DNA from 4 places in the Arthrobacter sp. NPDC089319 genome. Region 3 is predicted to be linked to each of the others. Evidence: predicted binding sites of a transcription regulator. Region 3 holds the regulator's gene; each other region holds the start of a gene.
What was found. The regulator LexA, encoded in region 3, represses DNA repair genes until DNA is damaged. The targets are predictions, from matches to a motif close to TCGAACANNTGTTCGA.
Positions count from the first base shown of each region.

Region 1: a site for LexA is predicted at 3,036-3,051, ahead of AB0N75_RS00735 (DUF222 domain-containing protein). Genes of this name have one in related genera too.
Region 2: a site for LexA is predicted at 3,015-3,030, ahead of AB0N75_RS07275 (DUF6504 family protein). Genes of this name have one in related genera too.
Region 4: a site for LexA is predicted at 1,032-1,047, ahead of AB0N75_RS10100 (DUF222 domain-containing protein). Genes of this name have one in related genera too.

Region 1 covers NZ_JBFBGZ010000001.1:150,922-155,527, forward strand. Annotated here, with positions in the region: gene AB0N75_RS00725 (ABC transporter ATP-binding protein) at 1-1,077, opposite strand, end outside; gene AB0N75_RS00730 (ABC transporter ATP-binding protein) at 1,074-2,870, opposite strand; gene AB0N75_RS00735 (DUF222 domain-containing protein) at 3,065-4,606, shown strand, end outside.
Region 2 covers NZ_JBFBGZ010000004.1:87,725-92,330, reverse strand. Annotated here, with positions in the region: gene dnaE (DNA polymerase III subunit alpha) at 1-2,512, opposite strand, end outside; gene AB0N75_RS07275 (DUF6504 family protein) at 2,603-2,917, opposite strand; gene AB0N75_RS07270 (SRPBCC domain-containing protein) at 3,429-3,860, opposite strand; gene AB0N75_RS07265 (SOS response-associated peptidase) at 4,055-4,606, opposite strand, start outside.
Region 3 covers NZ_JBFBGZ010000015.1:38,631-43,236, reverse strand. Annotated here, with positions in the region: gene hflX (GTPase HflX) at 1-601, shown strand, start outside; gene AB0N75_RS17150 (ATP-dependent DNA helicase) at 594-2,633, shown strand; gene lexA (transcriptional repressor LexA) at 2,701-3,471, opposite strand; gene AB0N75_RS17140 (LysM peptidoglycan-binding domain-containing protein) at 3,752-4,105, shown strand; gene AB0N75_RS17135 (histidinol-phosphate transaminase) at 4,178-4,606, shown strand, end outside.
Region 4 covers NZ_JBFBGZ010000006.1:6,979-11,584, forward strand. Annotated here, with positions in the region: gene AB0N75_RS10100 (DUF222 domain-containing protein) at 1-1,018, opposite strand, end outside; gene AB0N75_RS10105 (ABC transporter ATP-binding protein) at 1,183-1,908, opposite strand; gene AB0N75_RS10110 (FtsX-like permease family protein) at 2,038-3,144, opposite strand; gene AB0N75_RS10115 (sensor histidine kinase) at 3,320-4,606, shown strand, end outside.

The DNA.
Region 1 (4,606 bases), on a different contig from region 3:
GCGGGCATTCTTGAGCGGGATCGGCGTCGCCGGCGGAACCACTGTGGGTTCCTCTTCCAGCAACCCGGAGACCTTTTCCAGCGCCGACGAGGCGGCTTGGAACGAGCTGTAGAACATGGCGATCTGTTCGGTGGGGCGGAAGACCTGTTTGGTGGCCAGCAGCACCGCCACCAGCGTGCCGATGGCCAGGTCGCCGTCCAGCACGCGGAAGCCGCCGATCAGCAGCACCGCGGCCACGGTCAGGTTGCCGATCCCGTTCAATGCCGGCTGGAGCACGCCGAAGTACTTGATGTTACGCAGGGTGGCCCGGCGGTAGTCGCCGGCCAGCTCGTCGAACCGGGCGGCGTTGTCCCGCTCGCGGCGGAAGGCCTTGACCGCCCGGATGCCGGTCATGGTCTCCACGAAGTGCACGATCAGCCGGGCCGAGACCACCCGGGACGCGCGGTTGGCCAGCTCCGACCCCTTTTGGTACCACCGGGTGACGAAGGCGATGGGAATGGCGGCGACCAGGATGATCACGCCGCTCTTCCAATCCAGGCCGACGATGCTGATGGCGGTGAAAACCATGAACATCACCCCGGAGGTCAGCTGGGTGACGCCGTTGTCCAGCAGTTCCCGCAGCGCTTCCAGATCAGAGGTCTGCCGGGAGATGATCCGGCCGGACGTGTAGGTTTCGTGGAACTCCAGACTGAGCCGCTGGGTGTGCCGGAAAACCCGCACGCGCAGGGCCAGCAGCATGGCCTGGCTGAGCCGGGCGGTGACATAGGTGTAGGCAGCCAGCAGTGTGCCGCCGGCGATCGCGATCGCCGCGTAGGCGGCGGCCACCAGCATCAGCGGGCCAGCGTCGCCGCCGGTCAAGGCCGGCAGGGCATTGTTGATGCCGAAGGCCACCAGCACCGGGCCGGCCGCGCGGGCGGCATTGCTGACCACCACCAGCACTATGGACAGCGCGAACAGCCGCCGGTGCGGGGCGACCAGCTCGCCCAGCAGGTGCAGCGACCGCCGGCGGACGGCTTTGCGGTCGGCCTTGTCCAGGTTGATGTTGTCTTCGCCCGCGACCCCGGTCATGGAACTCATCGGGATTCCTTCGCGTCCAGGACGTCTTCGACGGAGGGCTCGGCCGCCAGCGAGGCGATCACGTAGCGGTAGTGTTCGTTGGTCCGCAGCAGCTCGGAGTGGGTGCCGACGGCGGCGATGCGCCCGGCCTGCAGTAAAGCCACCCGGTCCGCCAGTGCCACGGTCGAGGGCCGGTGGGCCACAATCAGGGTCGTCGTACCCTGCAGCTCCTGGCGCAGCCGGTGCGTCACCGCTTCTTCGGTCCGCACGTCCAGGGCCGAGAGCGGGTCATCCAGCACCAGTACGGCCGGGCGGGCCGCAATGGCCCGGGCGAGCGCGATCCGCTGACGCTGGCCGCCGGAAAGGCTCAGCCCTTCCTCACCGATCTTCGTGTCCACCCCGTGCGGCAGATCGTAGGCGAACTGGGCCTGTGCCACCTCAAGCGCACGGGCCAGCAGCTCGCCCGGATTTTCGCCGCCGGGCCGGGCGCCCAGCAGCACATTCTCCCGAACGGAGGTGGAGAACAGCGTGGAGTCTTCGAAGGCCACCGATACGTGGCTGCGCAGCTCGGTGAGCGGTAAGCGGCGGATGTCCGTACCGTCCAGAAGCACGGTGCCGGCGGAAACGTCATAGAGGCGGGGGACAAGTTGCAGCAGCGTGCTCTTGCCCGAGCCGGTCACGCCCACCAGCGCCATAGTTTCGCCGGCGCGCACGTGCAGGTCCACGCCGTCGAGGACCGGTGCCGTGCCCGGCCCGGCATCCGGATAGCGAAAGACCACGCCGGCCAGGCGCAGGTCCCCGCGGACGGAGCCAGCCGGCTGCGGTTCTTCCGGATCCGTGATGGTGTTTTCGGTGTCCATCACATCGAAGTGCCGGTCCAGGGCCGTCTTGGCCGTCAGCGTCATGCCCATCAGGGATCCGATCGCTTCCACCGGCCCGGCCACCACCGCGGCGGTGGCAAAGAAGGCGACCAGCTCGCCCACGGTCATGTGCCCGCCGGCAACTTGGATGATGCCGATGACCAGGGCGGCGCCCAGCACCAGGTCCGGCAGCGAAACGACGGTGGCCAGGAACTTGGACAGCGTGCGGGCCTTGGCCAGCTCGGTCTGGCGCAGTTCTTCCGCCTGCCCGTGGAAGTTGTCCAGTGCGTACGGGCCCCGGCCGAAGGCCTTGAGCACGCGGATGCCGTGCACCGATTCCTCCACCGTGGTGGCCAGGTCCCCGGCCTGGTCCTGGCTGAGCCGGGAGGAGGCGCCGAACGCCGTGCGGAAGCGGAACCCCTGCCAGACCAGCGGCACGGCAGCGACCAGGAAGATCAGTCCCAGCAGTTGGTTCAGCGCGAACATGAGCATGAGGCCCACGACCACCGTCACGAAGGAGACCACCAGCATCAGTGATCCGAACGCCAGCCAGCGGCGGATCAGGCCCAGGTCGGCCATCGTCCGGGAAAGCAGCTGGCCCGATCCCCACCGGTCGTGGAAGGCGGCCGGCAAGTGCTGCACATGCTTGTAGAAGCGGGTGCGCATGCCCATCTCCACATCCGTGGCCGGCGCGATCGCGAATACGCGCCGCAGGTACACCAGGCCCGCTTCGGCCAGGCCAAGCACGGCAATGACGACGGCGGGACCCCAGACTTCGGAGGGGGCGCCTCCGGTGTGGATGGTGTCGACGAGCCCGCGGAGCACCTGCGGAATGGCCAAGGCCACGAGGCTGGCACCGAGGGCGCTGAAGAATCCCAGGATCAGCCGGGGCAGGATGGGCCGTACATAGTCCTTGAGCCTGGCAATGGTCCGCCAGAGGGAAAGCTCGGTCATTTCATCGATTCATCGCGTGGGTTCGTCACTGGTGCCTTGTGCACCGCAGCAACTATCCTAACGAGCCGAGTGAGGTGCCGGTCACCCTCGGGGCCCACGCCCTGCTTCTCTGGCTGCCCCGGCTAGCGCTCACTACTCCTACACATTGCGGATTATCGCTAGGGGTCGAAGACACGTGCTAATAAAATCGTGGTATGGCGCTTGGAGTGATGGACCCGACCGAGGAGACGGACACGTCTCTGGCCGAGGTGCGCGCCGTGCTGCAAGACATTGCTGACCGCTTTGTAGCGGAAGCGCCGATGCTGTCCAACCGGGATCTGGCCAACAGGGTGGCGGCGGTCGAGGACGTTTCAAAGACCCTGGAATACCTGCAGGCAGCGGGCGCGCATGCCGTGGAGTGCGCTGATCTCGCCGCCAACGGGGAATCCACCGCACACGCGGCAGCCTTCGCCGATGATTGCGCCCCCGGGAACGCGGGGGAGTGGGCCAATCCGGCTGCAGTCATCACTGCGGGCGGAGGAGAGCCCTCCGGGAGCCCTGCTGGCGCCGGCGGCCCTGATGCCGCTGGGTCGGAGAAGCGGCAGCGCCGACGCAAGACCGAATTCCGGAACAACGCGGAGTACCTGCGCTCGTGGCTGGGGATCGGCATCGTCGAAGCAGGGCGGCGGCTGCGCGTAGGCAAGGCCGTGAGCGCCCCGGTTAGGCTGGACGGCGAGGCCGGTGCACCAGATCTGCCCGTACTGGCAGAAGCCATGGCCCGTGGGGACGTCAGCGGCCAGGCCGCGGCCCTCATTGCCGATTCCCTCGGCCGGGCCGGTCACGCCGCTGATCGCGGCACGTTGGAGGCGATGGAAGCCTCGCTGGTCGCCCAGGCCATTGAAAGCGACACTGACACGCTGGGGATGGTCGCCAGGAACTGGGAAACAGCCGTGGACCAGGACGGCGCCGAACCGTCCGAAGAGGAGCTGCGGGCACGGCAGGGCATGTTCTACCGCGGACGACGGCGGGGCTTGCCCCAGTTCGTCATCAACACCACTGACGACCAGTACGAACTCCTGGCCACGGTAATGAACAGCGCCGCGAACCCTCGCATCTGCCCGGAAGCCATCGAAGCGGCAGCAATCGGCCCTGGTCAGGCGTCCATCGATGAAACCGGCGTCACTGCAAGAGACAACGGGGACGCCGGCACGGCCGTAAACACAGCCACCGAAAGCGCAGAACCAGCGGCCGCCGCCGCACCAGAAGATGAGCTATCGGGCGTCTCCGGGGTTGAAGGCACCCGCGGTACCGCATCTGGAGGCGCAGGCACCCTCGCAGAAGGAGCCGGCGATGAGGGCCACGATTCCGAAGGCAGGGGGCCCGAGGGCGAGGTCCCAGAAGGCGCTGACTCCGAAGGGATGGCTCCCGAGGAGGCGGATCCTCTGGTCCTAACGGGTCTTGATCAGTTCACCCGGGCGCAGAAGCTTCTAGCCGGCCTGATCGGTGCCTGCCGTATTGCCCTGAACGTTGACAAGCTTCCCGACTCCGGCGGGCTGCGCACGCAGATGATCGTTACCAGCGGTTATGAACAACTCGCCGGGCTGGTCGCGGGCGGCGGCAGCGCCGTCTACAACGGGTCGCTCTCGGCTAAAACGGTGCGCCGGATGGCCTGCGACGCCGAAATCATTCCCGCGGTCCTCGGTTCCAAGGGTGAGGTTTTGGATCTGGGCAGAGCCCAACGCTTTTTCAGCCGGGCG
Region 2 (4,606 bases), on a different contig from region 3:
TCCGCGGGTACATCCCCGGGTCGTGTTCCCAGAGCCCGGCGAGGAACGCCTCCGGATGGTGGGCTTTCAACCACGCGGTCTGGTAGGTGGGGACGGCGAAGGCTGCACCGTGGGCTTTGCAGAAGCCGAAGCTGCCAAAGGACTTCAAGGTAGTCCAGACCGTATCCACCACGTCCGGCGGATATCCCCGGTCCAGCGAAGCTTTACGGAAATAATCTTCCACTGCCGGTTCGGCTTCCTCGTTGCCCAGCAGTCGGCGGAATTCGTCCGCCTTGGCCAGCCCGCATCCAGTAAACACATCAAAGGTCCGCAGTACTTGCTCATGGAAGACAGTCACGCCATGGGTTTCCTTCAAAACCGGGATCAGGTCGGGATGAGGGAAGCGCTCCGGAGCCCAGCCGTGGCGCTGCTCCAGGAACGGGCGGACCATGTCCGATTGCATGGGGCCGGGCCGGAATAGCGAAATGTCGATGATCAGATCGTTGAAGTCCCGCGGCGCCATCTTGCCCACCAGCTCACGCTGGCCCGGGGATTCAATCTGGAAGCACCCCAGAGTCTGGGTGCTGCGGATCAGCTCGTAGGTCGGTTCATCGTCCAGCGGGACCTGTTCCAGGTTGATGGTCCCGTTCGCCGCGATGTAGCCGGGCCCTTCCCCGTCCTCGCCCACCGGGTGCTTTCCGGCTGCCGTCACTGCTTCCTTGGTTGGATGGATGCGGGCGATTTCGGCGAGCGCGTAAGCCATCGAGCTCTGCATCCGCACCCCCAGCACGTCCAGCTTGAGCATGCCCATCGGATCCATGTCGTGCTTGTCGAACTGGCTCATAGGTAGTCCCAGTCCGCTGGGCTGGGTGGGGGTACGGTCCAGCAACGAAGTGTCGCCCAGGATCACCCCGCAAGGATGCATGGAGATATGCCGGGGCAGCCGGTCCAGCCGTTCGGTCAGGTCCACCAGCAGATCCAGTTGTTGGTTCTGCTCCACCTGGGCCGAGAACGCACGCAGTTCAGGCTTCTCTGCCATCGCTTCGCGGAATTTGCGTGCGGAGAACCGCCAGAGCTGCTTGGCGATGCCGGAGATTTCATCCTCCGGCAGGCCAAGTGCAAGGCCGGCGTCGCGGACGGCGCCGCGGGCACGATAGCCGTTCTGCATACTCATCAGGGTGACCCGCTCGCTGCCGAATCGGTCGAAGATCTTTTGGTAGACGTTGTGCCGTTCTGCGCTTTCCACGTCAATGTCTATGTCCGGCAAGGTGGAGCGGTCCTGGGAGAGGAAACGTTCAAAGATCAGCCCGTGGTCCAGCGGGTTTACGTGGCTGATGTAGAGCAGATAGTTCACCAGGCTGGAGGCCCCGGACCCACGGGCCGAAGCCCGGACGCCCATGCCGGTGATCATCCGCGATACTTCGGCAACTGTCAGGAAGTAGGAGGCGAAGCCCAGCCGGGAGATGATGCCCAGCTCATGTGCCAATCGGTCCCGCAGCTCCTGCTCTGCCCGTCCGGATATTCCGCCGAACCGTTCGGCAATGCCGGTTTCACAGCGCTGCAGCAGCTCGGTCAGTGGTTCCCCGTCGATCCCGATAACCGAGGCTTCCGGGACCACGGGATGTTTGAAGCCCATGTCCTGGTAGGGGTCCATCCGGCACCGGTCCGCCACGGCTTCGGTCACGGACAGCAGTCGGTGCACGTCCCGGCTTCCGCCACCGGCTGCCTGAACGATCTCCCGAGCCAGAGCCTGCATCTGTGCAGGTGATTTCAGCCAACCCTGGGCACTGGGCTGCAGTTCAGGCAGTTTGGACAATGCCGTCAAAGTCCTGGCCGAGTCCAGTACATCTGCGGTAGCTGCTCCGTCTTCTTCGCAGTAGCGCACGGCATTGGTCAACACCGCTGGAATCTTCAGTTCGTCGGCAAGGTTAAGCATCCGTACAGCGTGGGCGGTGCTCAGGTTCTCGCCGGGGGCACTGAGGTGGGACACAATCTCCATTGCCAACGATCCGACCGGCAGCACGGTGCGCCAGTGTCCGGCCAGCCGGCGCGCTTCGGCATAGCTGCGGCGGCGCAGTGCCCGGCCGACCTCGGACATCGGCCCCAACAGCACCGTGAGGGCAGGTCCGCCGTCCGGAGTACCGGCATGCCGGGCGAGTTGTTCCAGCGTCACCCCGGGTGTTCGATGCCTGCTCCCCCGCCCGCTGCCTGCCGTCCCGTCATGCGCCGCCGAAATCAGTCGGCAGAGCGCATGGTAGCCGTTGCCTTGGTTCCCGCCATGCGCCAGCACCACAACGCGCCCGGTGTCACGGCCGCCGTCGTCCTGGACTGCCAGATCCACGCCGACTATCGGATCAATCCCCACCGCCAGGCAAGCCTTGAGGTGCTTGACTGTTCCGTAGAGCCCGTCCCGGTCCGTGCAGGCCAATGCATCCGCTCCGAAGGAAGCGGCCGCGCCGGCCAGTTCATCAGGCCAGGAAACACCGTAGTGGGCGCTGAACGCCGTGGATACATGCAGATGGGTAAAGCTCATTGGTCATTCCAAACGCCTTATTGAAGGCACGGGATCGTTATCCGGCGGCAGCCGCGAAAACCGAGGCGAATAAATGCTGCGGGTCTGCGCTCAGGCGCTCAGTTCACGGACGGCATCATGGACACGGATCAGTCGCCAGCGATCGGCATCCACCTGATGGGAAAGGTCCAGGGTGCGGATCTGGGACCTGCCGTTCAGCCGTGCCTGCACGCGCCAGATTTCATGGTCCACCAACCCGGCTCCCCTGCCCCGTTCTGCCCTCAGTTCTTCCGCCCACCATTTGCGGCGTTCATACCAACGCACGGGTTCTGCGACAATCCGGTAGCTCCTGCCCTGCCACCGCAGCCGCAGAGGCTGTCCGGCAGGGGAACAAACAACTTCGACAGCTTCACTGAAAACACCCATGTTCCAGTCACCTTTCATCTGGACAACGGGTCAGAGCCCTGCAGCACGCGCCCCTGCGCCAACACGCCTGCCGAAAAACTTGACCCTCTTATTCTATTCGAATATGTGTTCGAATCCAAGATCAAGCGTAGGGACAGGCACTGACAAAACCAGAGTGATGAAGCGGGGCGCGCTACGCCTGCAGCAGTTCCCTGGCCTGCCGCAGCACTGGACCGCATACCGCACAGTCTTCCTCGGGGATCCAGCAACTCCAGGCTTTCCACCACCCGGCGAGCGCTGTCCGGATCCCCCAGCCGGATGTGGAGTTCGGCAAGGTATGCGAGTGCTTCGACTTGGGCGGAACCCGTCCATCCCGAAGTAATGCAACTCCGGCCCGTCCCGGCCGAACGCGATGTACGGGTTTGGCCGCACCTGCCGATACAACGCCTTGAATCCGAGCAAAGCCAGGAACGCTGCTATCTCATCAATATCGCCGCACGGCCGCAGCGGGACGGTCCGCGGCCTCATTCGCCTAGCCTTGCTCGGCCAGATCCTTCACGTCGCCCACCAACTTGTCCCACATCGACTTGGAGTACTCCGCCGCTTCGGCACTGGCATTGTTGTCCTGCGACAGCGTGAACTCGGTTCCGCCGGGAACTTCCGCCAGCGTCCAGGTGAGGCGGTGGTAGTTCTCCGGCACGTCCGCCTGTCCGGTCAGCGGGCTGAAGTGAGTGACAACCAGCCGCCTTCCCGGTTCGAACTCCAGCACCTGGCCCTTGTCTTCGTAGGCTTTGCCTTCCCATTCACCTCGCCAGCGGATGGGCCCGCCGACGCTCCAGTCGGTGTTCACCTCGGTACCGAACATGAACCCCTTGATGGCCTCGGGGTCGGTAATCACCGCCCAGACACGATCAGGCGGTGCCGCGATGGTTGCCGTCGAACTGGCGACAAACTTTCCCGTCATGGATTCCTCCCCCACAGACAGCCTCATACCCGACAGACGCCCCATAGCGGCTGGGTCCGGCTCTTCCCCTAGCTTCCAGCAGCGAAGGCTGGCGCACAACGAGTTCTGCCGGATTGTTGCGGACGTCCGACGAAAAAGGACTTGCGTGAAACCGACGACAGTGAAATCACTTCTCCGGACGGCCGAGCCGTCGCTCACACTGCCTCGGCGATGAGATCGGGTCCGTTATTGCGCACGTTGTTGACCTTGGAACTAACCCGCCGCGGAACAAGATGCGGTTCGGGCATGGCGTCCAGCAACTGCTGTACATCGGCCTCGGATGTGGTTTCCGGATCCAGCCAGTCCGAATAAAGGTCAGCCGGCACGATCAGCGGCGTTCTGTCATGGATGTGCCCGAGTGAATCGGAAGCCTGCGTGGTGATGATGGTGCAGGTCCGCAGCCACTTCTCAGGATGATCTTCCGGCAGGGCCGGATCAGGCCAATTCTCGAAGAGCGCCGCAAAGGCCAGCATCTCTTCGCGTTCGCCGTGCAGATAGGTCGGTATTTTGCCGTCCGGGGTCTTTTGCCATTCAAAGTACCCATCGGCAACGAGCAAACCGCGCTTTCTGGCCGCCGCCTTCCGGAACGAGGGTTTTTCCGTGACGGTCTCCATGCGTGCATTGATCAATCGTGCGCCGGAGCGGGGATCCTTGGCCCACGGGGGGACGAGCCCCCACCGGGCCATGATGAGTTTTCTGGATACTCC
Region 3 (4,606 bases):
AGGTGTCCTGGTCGAGAACGCGCTTTTTGCCACCTTGGACCCCACCGTGCGCCGCGCGGAAACACCCGACGGCATTGGCTACACGCTCGCCGACACCGTCGGTTTCGTCCGCTCGCTGCCGACACAATTGGTGGAAGCCTTCCGCTCCACGTTGGAGGAAGTTGCCGACGCCGATGTGATCCTGCACGTGGTGGACGTCTCGCACCCCGACCCGGAGGGCCAGATCGCCGCGGTGCGTGAAGTGCTCACCGAGGTGGATGCCCGGCACATTCCTGAAATCGTGGTGTTGAACAAGGCAGATGCCGCCGATCCCTTCGTGGTCGAACGGCTGCGGCAGCGCGAACCGAACCACGTAGTGGTCTCGGCACGCACCGGCCAGGGCATCGACGCGCTGCTTCGACTGATCGGCGAAACCATCCCGCGTCCGAGCGTGAAGCTGCGGCTGTTGGTGCCCTACGACCGCGGCGAAGTCATCAGCCGCTTGCACAGCGAGGACGCGGAGATCCTCGCCATGGAGCACGGGGAAGACGGCACACGGCTCGATGTCCTGGTTCGCGAGGGCTTGGCAGCGGAGCTGGAACGATTCCTTCGACATGACTGAAACCCGGGTACCGGCCGGCGAGGCGTTGCGGCTGCTCGATGTCGCGGTCCAGGGCATGGGCGGCCAACACCGCGCCGGCCAGCACGAGATGGCTGCCAAAGTAGCCGAGGCCTTCGACCGCCGGCAGCACCTGCTGGTGCAGGCGGGCACCGGCACGGGCAAGTCGTTGGCGTATCTGATCCCGCTCATGGTGCAGGCCTTGGAGGGTGAGAAGCCCGCCATCGTCTCCACCGCGACGCTGGCCCTGCAGTCGCAGATCGTCAAAAGGGACCTGCCGCGGCTGATGGAAGCCGTCGCCGATGAGCTTCCCCGGCCGTTGGACGTGGCGCTGCTCAAGGGGCGGAACAACTACGTCTGCCTGCATAAGCTGGCAGGCGGCTTTCCGGACGAAGACGCGCCTGCTGCGCTGTTTAGCCTCGGCGAGGACGCCGTCCCGCATCCGGCTCCCGCCGGCGGAGGGGCGTCCAGCGGGGCCGCGGGGGCATTGGGCAAGGAGGTCGTGCGGCTGCGCGAATGGGCGCAGGAGACCGAGACCGGCGATCGCGATGAACTGGTGCCCGGGGTCAGCGATCGCGCGTGGCGACAGGTCTCCGTGGGATCGATGGAATGCCTCGGCGCGCAAAAATGTCCCCTCGCCGCCGAGTGCTTCAGCGAACTGGCGCGCGGACATGCTGCCGAGGCGGACATCGTGATCACCAACCACGCCATGCTCGCCATCAACGCCTTTGAGGGCGTGGCCGTGCTTCCGGACTACGACGTGGTGGTGATTGACGAAGCCCACGAATTGCAGGACCGCGTCACCAGCGCCGTGGCGGGGCAGCTGTCGGCTGCCATGGTCCGCACTGCGGCTTCGACCGCGCGCAAGCACACCGGGATCAGCGTGGAGCCGCTGAACTCGGCTGCCGGCGCCCTGGAGGACGTACTGGAGCCGTTGCCGAGCGGCTTGTTGGCCTCCGGCCTGCGCGAGGAGCAGGAGTTGGTCCTCGTGCAGCTGCGGGAGGCGGCTCGCGCAGCGCTATCCGATTCCAAGCCCGAGGGGTCCGCGGCGGCAGACGGCGGGAGGCAGATGGCCCGATCCCGTCTTTCCGCGGTGCTGGAGATGGCCGAACGGCTGCTTTCGGCGGCAGATTCCCGCGAGGTCATTTGGGCGACCCGTCCCAGCACCTTCGGCGAGACCGGCGACTATATTGCCAACGACGACCAGCCGGCTACGCTCAACATCGCCCCGTTGTCTGTTGCCTCCAGGCTGCGTGAAGGGCTCTTCGACGAACATACGGTGGTGCTGACCTCCGCCACGCTGTCGGTGGGGGGCACTTTCGACGCCGTTGCCGGTTCGCTCGGATTGTTGGGGGCCGGCGCCCCAGCGTACTCAAGCGCTGACGTGGGCAGTCCCTTCGATTACCCGCGCCAGGGTGTGCTGTATGTGGCATCGCATCTGCCCAAGCCGGGCCGTGGCACCAGCAGCGAGCAGCTCGACGAACTCGAGGAGCTGCTGCGCGCCTCACGCGGCGGGGCCCTCGGATTGTTCTCCTCGCGTCGCGCGGCAGAAGAAGCTGCCGCCGAAATGCGTCAGCGCACCGACCTGACCATCCTGTGCCAGGGCGAATCATCAATGGGGGCGCTGGTCCGCCAATTCGCCGATGAACCGGACACCTGCCTGTTCGGCACGATGACTCTGTGGCAGGGAGTCGATGTTCCGGGCGAGGCATGCCGGTTGGTGGTCATCGACCGAATTCCGTTCCCGCGGCCGGACGACCCGCTGACCACTGCCCGGACCCGGTCGGTAGCCCAGGCCGGCGGCAATGGTTTCATGACGGTCTCGGCCACCCACGCAGCAGTGCGGCTGGCCCAGGGCGCTGGCCGCTTGATTCGCGCATCCAATGACAAGGGGGTTGTGGCCGTGTTGGATTCCCGTCTGGCCACCGCCCGCTACGGAAATTTCCTCCGCAGCGCCCTGCCGCCGTTTTGGAGCACGAAGGATGGCGCCATCGCCCGCCAGGTCCTGGAGCGGCTGGCGGCCGCGGCCGCCTGAACCGGCGGCGGCCTGAACCATCCGGGTCCGCCGCCGCATGGGCAGGCTGCATCGGCTGAAGGAGCGGTCAGAGCGCCCGCATCACGGAGACAACCTTGCCCATGATGGTTGCGTGGTCGCCCAGAATCGGTTCATAGCGCGTGTTCTGCGGCAGCAACCAGGTGTGCCCGTCGCGCTGCCGGAAGGTTTTCACCGTTGCCTCTTCGTCGAGCAGCGCCGCAACAATGTCGCCGTTCTCTGCGGTGTGCTGCTGCCGAACCACCACCCAGTCGCCGTCGCAAATGGCAGCATCGATCATCGAATCGCCGGAAACCTTCAGCATGAACAACTCGCCGTGCCCCACCAGCTGCCGGGGCAGCGGCATGACGTCCTCGACCGCCTGGTCCGCCAGGATCGGTCCGCCGGCGGCGATCCGTCCCACCAGCGGCACCATGGCCGTATCGGATGACGTGGTGAGTTCGGACACCGCGACGCCACTGGAGCTGCGCAGCTGCTGCGGCTCGTCCACGCCCACGATTTCCACGCCGCCCTGTTCAAGCGTCAGCGGAGTGAGGATCTCCATGGCCCGGGGACGCTTCGGGTCCCGCCGGATGTAGCCCATCTTCTCCAGTTGGGCCAGTTGATGGGTGACGCTGGACAGGCTTGCCAAGCCGACGAGGTCGCCGATCTCGCGCATCGACGGCGGGTACCCGTGGGCAATAACGGAGCGCTGGATGGTTTCCAGGATCTTCTTTTGCCGCGGCGTCAGGCTGCGTCCGACCTTGACAGGGCGGCCTCGTCGCCGCGCTCCGGCAGTGGTGGTGGTCTCTTCGGACATATCCGGCCCCGGTCTTCCCATGATGGTCCAGGTGCCGGGTCTGGCTGATGCGGAACCGGCACTCGGATTGCTGTCTCGACTGTTTTGTCAGTGGCGGCTGATGCACTGCAATTCACAGCCGCTCATGCCATCAACGCTAGGCGAGGCGGTGAGGAATTTCAAACATTTGTTCGACTGAGTCTCGACAACAGTCGATCACCAGTGCTAAAACTGTAGACGACGTGTTCGAAGATACGTTCGAACGCAGTGGTTCGATGATCGAAACCAGTCGAAATAGATCGAAAATCGGAAAGGTGGCACCATGTCCGCCCAGCTCGCACCGCAGTCCGCAGACTTCCGCGCCAACGCCCCCCTCCGGCTTACCCGCCGGGGCCGTTTGCTGCTGATTGGCCTGCCGCTCATGCTTGCCGCGGCCGTCGCGCTCACCCTGGTCGGCTTCTTCACCGCACCGGCAATGGCCGCTGCCGGAGGGCTGGGGCCGGGGCCGGCTGTTACCGTCACGGTCGGCAGCGGCCAGACGCTCTGGGATGTGGCAGTGCTGTCCGCACCCGACCGCAACCCGCATGATGTCATCTTCGAGATCGCGCAATTGAACGGCCTGGACGGGGACATCGTCCATTCCGGCCAGCAGTTGCTCGTGCCGTCAGCGCATTGAGGCAACCGTAATATGAGCCGCTTCGGCCCGCCCGATTCCTGCCCCGGGCGGGCCGAAGCTTAAGCTGGATCGGTGAGTGAGCAGCTAGAACGCCTGAACCGTCTGCCGTTGCGGGGTAATCTCCGGGGCCTGGAGCCATATGGTGCCCCCCAATTGGACGTGCCCATCCTGCTGAACGTCAACGAAAACACCCACGGCTTGCCGGAGACGGTGCATCAAGCTATCGTCTCGGCCGTCAGCGCCGCGGCTGCCGGTTTGAACCGGTATCCGGACCGCGAGTTTACCGAGCTTCGGACGGCGCTGTCCCGCTATCTGGGACACGGCCTCACGGCAGAGAACATCTGGGCGGCCAACGGTTCGAATGAAGTGCTGCAGCAAATCCTTCAGGCCTTCGGCGGGCCGGGCCGGACCTTGTTGAGCTTCCCTCCCACGTATTCCATGTACCCGTTGCTGGCCAGCGGGACGGACACAGAGTATGTTGCGGTGCCGCGTGGAGCGGAC
Region 4 (4,606 bases), on a different contig from region 3:
CTCCCGCGGTGCCGGCGGAGTTGCCGCCCGCTCCAGACGGCGCACCTTCGCTCGAGCTGTTGTCCTCGGCCTGTTCCACGGTGCTTTCGATGGCGTCGGATCGGATGCGTGGGTTCGCGGCGCTGTTCATCACCGTGGCGAGGGCTTCGTACTGGTCGTCGGTGGTGTTGATGACGAACTGGTGCAAGCCGCGCCGGCGTCCGCGGTAGAACATGCCCTGCCGGGACCGCAGTTCCTCGTCCGAGGGCTCGGCACCGTCCTGATCGACAGCTGTTTCCCAGGTCTTCGCGACAATCGCCAGCGTGTCGGCGTCGCTCTCGGCAGCCTGCCGGACCAGCGACGACTCCATCGCCTCCAGCGTCGTGGGATCGGCGGCGTGGCGGGCACGGGCGATCGAATCGGTGACCAGGGCCGCGGCGTTGGCGCTGATTTCGCCGGCGGCCATCGCCTCAGCCAGCATCGGCAGCGCCGGGGCGCCGGGTTCACCGTCGAACCGCACCGGCGCGGTCACCACGGCTCCGACCCGCAGCCGTCGCCGCGCTTCGACGATGCCGATCCCCAGCCGGGAGCGCAGATATTCGGCGTTGTTCCGGAACTCGGTCTTACGCCGGCTCTGTTGCTGTTTCGGACCCGCGCCGCCCGACCCCGCTGGCTCAAGGCTTTGGGCGTTGTCGAGAGCGCCGCCGGCGTTGTTTCCGGGGCCGACGATAGAGGCAGCCGGGTCCGCCCACCCTGCCGCACCGGCTGCATTAGCCGCCTCCGCAAAGGCACCAGGCCTGGCCGCGGTTTCCCCGTTCGAAGCGATGTCCGCACGCTCCACCGCCTGGGCTCCTACGGCCTGCAGGAACTCCACAACCTTCGAAACTTCCTCGACCGCCGCTACCGTGTTGGCCAGTTCCCGCCTGCTCAGCGAACCGGACCCGGCCGTGAAGCACGCGGCGACATCCTGCAGCACGGCGCGCGCGCCGGAGAGAGCTTCCTCCATCTCCCCGGTCCGGTCCAACGGTGCGAGCGTCATAGCACAATTTTATTCGCACACACATTCGACCCACCAGCGAATCAGCCTAATGTGTAGGGGTAGTGGGGCGCCCCAAGCCACAGACAAACGGCATGAAGTCGTTTCGGTAGGACCACCACTGCCCTCATTGGAATGAAGCTGGCCGACGAACCGCGCTGCTGTGCTTACCGGGTCGCCCCCTGCGCAGGCGCCTGCGTGGCGGGGACGGTGCTCCGCGGTGCCGAGAGCCGGCCGTCGCGCATGGTGGCCACGGCATCCGTGAGCGGAATGAATTCAGTGTCGTGGGTGACCATGACGGTGGCAACGTCGAATTCCCGGGTGATCTGGACCAGCAACCGCACCACGGCCTCGGAGCGCTCGTGATCAAGCGCCGCCGTCGGCTCATCGACCAACAGCACCCGTGGACTGCCCATCAGCGCCCGCGCGATGTTGACCCGCTGGCGCTGGCCGCCGGAGAGCTGGTGCGGGCGGCGGTGGGCCGCTTCGGAAAGTCCCACGATGTCCAGCAGCTCCAAGCCACGGGAGCGGGCGTCCCGCGGTTTGCCGCCGCGCAGGTGGGCTCCGATCTGGAGTTGTTCCAGTGCGGTCAGCGAGGCCAGCAGGTTGGGCTGCTGGAAGACAATCCCCACCTTGCGCCGGCGCAGTTCGGCCGACTCCTTCAGGCTCAGGGCCGTGGCATCCACCCCGTCCACCAGCACGACGCCGGCGGTGGGCCGGATGAGCGTGGCGGCGACCGCCAGCAGGGAGGACTTCCCGGAACCGGACGGACCGGCCAACGACGTCAGGGTGCCGGCCGGAACCTGCAGGTCCACCTGGTCCAGGGCCTTGGTGGTGCCGTCGCCGTCGGGGTAATCAAGTGTGACGTTGAGAAGACTGAGTGCATGTGTCATGGGGCTGTTCCTTCGGGGAGTGGGGGCCGGGCCTGAAAGCCGCGGAGGCCGATGCGGCGGTTGCGCTACGGAGCGCCTGAATGATGCGGCGGTTGCGCTACGCAGCGCCTGAATGAGGGCCGGGAAGTGTCAGCTGCCGCCCAGCGCCGTCAACGGGTTCACCCGCGTCACCCGGCGGACCGCCAGCACGGCACCAGCCATGCCGAGGACCACCATCCCGGCGATCGGCAGCAGGGTGCTGGCGGGGGAGAGCAGGAACGGTGCGGCCCGGGAAGCAAAGACTCCGCCCAGCACTCCGGCGCCGCCGCCGACCGCCGCACCGGCGGCCAGAACCACGAAGGCCTGCGTCAGTGCATCGCGGAGCAGGTAGGAGTCGGAGCTGCCCATGGCTTTGAGCACGGCGATGTCCCGCGTCCGCTGAATGGTCCACACGGTCAGGAAGGCCACGATGACCAAGGCGGAAATGCCGTAGAGGAAGCCCTGCATCAGCATCAGGGATCCGTTTTCGCTCTGGTAGGAGCCCAACGCCTGGAAGGCTCCGGTGACCGAGGTGGTGGTGGTGTCGGCGGCCTGGTTGGCGGCCGCCGCGGCCGCTCCGGACGGATCGCCGTCGGAAAGTCGGGCGGCAACAGCGGTGGCGATCGGGCCATCGGCTGCACCGCCGTCGTTGATGTGGGCCACCTGCTGCCACTTGGCCAGCGAGGTCCACACCACCGGTGTGTGGGAGTACCACTGGTCGTCGACGACGGCCGAGACTTCCAGCTCCCGTCCGGCCAGCTGCACCGTATCGTCCACTGCCGCGCCCAGGTGGTCGGCCGCGGTCCGACTCAGCACCAGAGACGTGTCGGTCACGGGTGCGGGGGCCAGCGCGCCGCCGGGCTCGACGCCGAAGACCGCCACGTTGGTGCTGCCGGTCGCGCTCAACCGGCTCTGACTGATGCCGAGCGGCTCCGCATATTCCACGCCGGCTGCCTGCTGCCAGGTGTGCAACTGCTCGTGGCTGATCTGGGACTCCGTGAACGAGGCGGCGGGGCTGTTGCCGGCGGCCGAGCCGAAGACGACGGCGTTGGCTTTGCCGTCCGAGTCCAGCTGCCGGATGGCAGACACGGACTGGTTTCCCAGCCCGGCGGTCAGCCCGGACAGCATCACCAGCAGCAACGTAATCAGGGCCACCACGGTGCCCATGAGGAGGAAGCGGCCCTTTGCGAACCGGATATCCCGAAGTGCCAGGAACACGATTGGTCCTACTTTCATTGCTTGAGTGCCCCGTTTTCCGGGCTTGTTCCAGCGTCCCGCGCAGGGCGTGCGCGCACATCGGGTGGGTGGTTGATCCGCGGCCGGCAGGAGGTTGAGCTGCCGGTCAACCGATCGGTTGATGTCCGCAGTATTGAACCTCGGTACGCTGAGGACCATGCCTGCCCAGCCCCGTCCGCAAGACCGAACCGGTGCACCGCGGAACGGGACCGGCCGGACCGGAACGGCGGACGCGTTCCCGGCGGAGGCAATCCCGGCGGAGTCGCTGCGGGAGGAAGCCGCTCCGGCCGGCCAACTGGTACTCCGGATCCTGCGCGTGGGCCTGCACGTAGGATTTGCCGGCCTGCTCGGCATCGCGATCGCCGCGACGCTAGCCGCCGATCCGGCCAGTCCGGGCAGTCATCTGGCCGCCGCCCTGGGCGTGCTGCTGGCGGGGCTGTACCTGGCCGGGACGGTCTGGGAAAACCGCCGCAGCGCTGCCGGAACCGGCCGGGACCTCAAGCGTTACGCCCCGTGGTGGCTGGCCCTGGTCACGCTGCTGTGGGCCTGCCTGGTGCTGCTGAGCGGAAACTTCGTCTGGCTGGCCTTCCCGCTCTTTTTCCTCCACCTGCACATCCTGCGCACCGCACATGCCGTGGTTGCCGTCGCCGTCCTCACCGGCCTGGTGATCGCCTCCCAGTGGTGGCACGCCGACAGGCTGGAAGCGGCCATGCTGATTGGACCGGTGGTCGGGGCGGTCTTCGCGGTGTTCATGGGCATGGCCTACCGGGCGCTCTACCTGGACGCGCGGAACCAGCGGCTGGCCCTGGTCGAACTGCGCCGGACCCGCGCGGAACTGGCCAGGTCCCAGCACGAAGCCGGCGTGCTGGCCGAGCGCGGCCGGCTGGCCAGCGAAATCCATGACACGCTGGCCCAGGGCCTCTCAAGCATTGTGCTGCTGTCCCGCGGCGCCGCCAGCGCGCTGGACGCGGGGCAGCCTGAGACCGCGGCGGAACGGATCCGGCTGGTGCAGTCCACCGCGGCCGACAACCTGGCGGAGGCCCGGCGGTTCGTCCGCGGCCTCTCCTCTCCCCAGCTCGACCCGGAGCTCGACGTGCAGCCCGACACTCGACCCGACACTCGGCACGACGCGCGTCCCGACACTCAACCCGGCGCGCAACCCAACCCGCAACCCAGCCCGCAGCCCGGCGGCATTGCCAGCGCGCTGGTGCCCAGCCTGCAGCGGTTGTGCGCGGCGACGGAAAGCCAGGCCGCCGGGTCCGGCCGCCCGCTGCGCTGCCGCTTCGCGCTGGACGGCAGGCCGGTCCCGCTGCCGCCGGCCTGCGAGGTGCTGCTGCTGCGGGCCTGCCAGGCGAGCTTGGCCAACGTGCTGGAACACGCGGGGGCCAGCACCGCCGTCGTTACTTTGGGTTTCATGGCGGACGCGGTCACCGTGGATATTTAC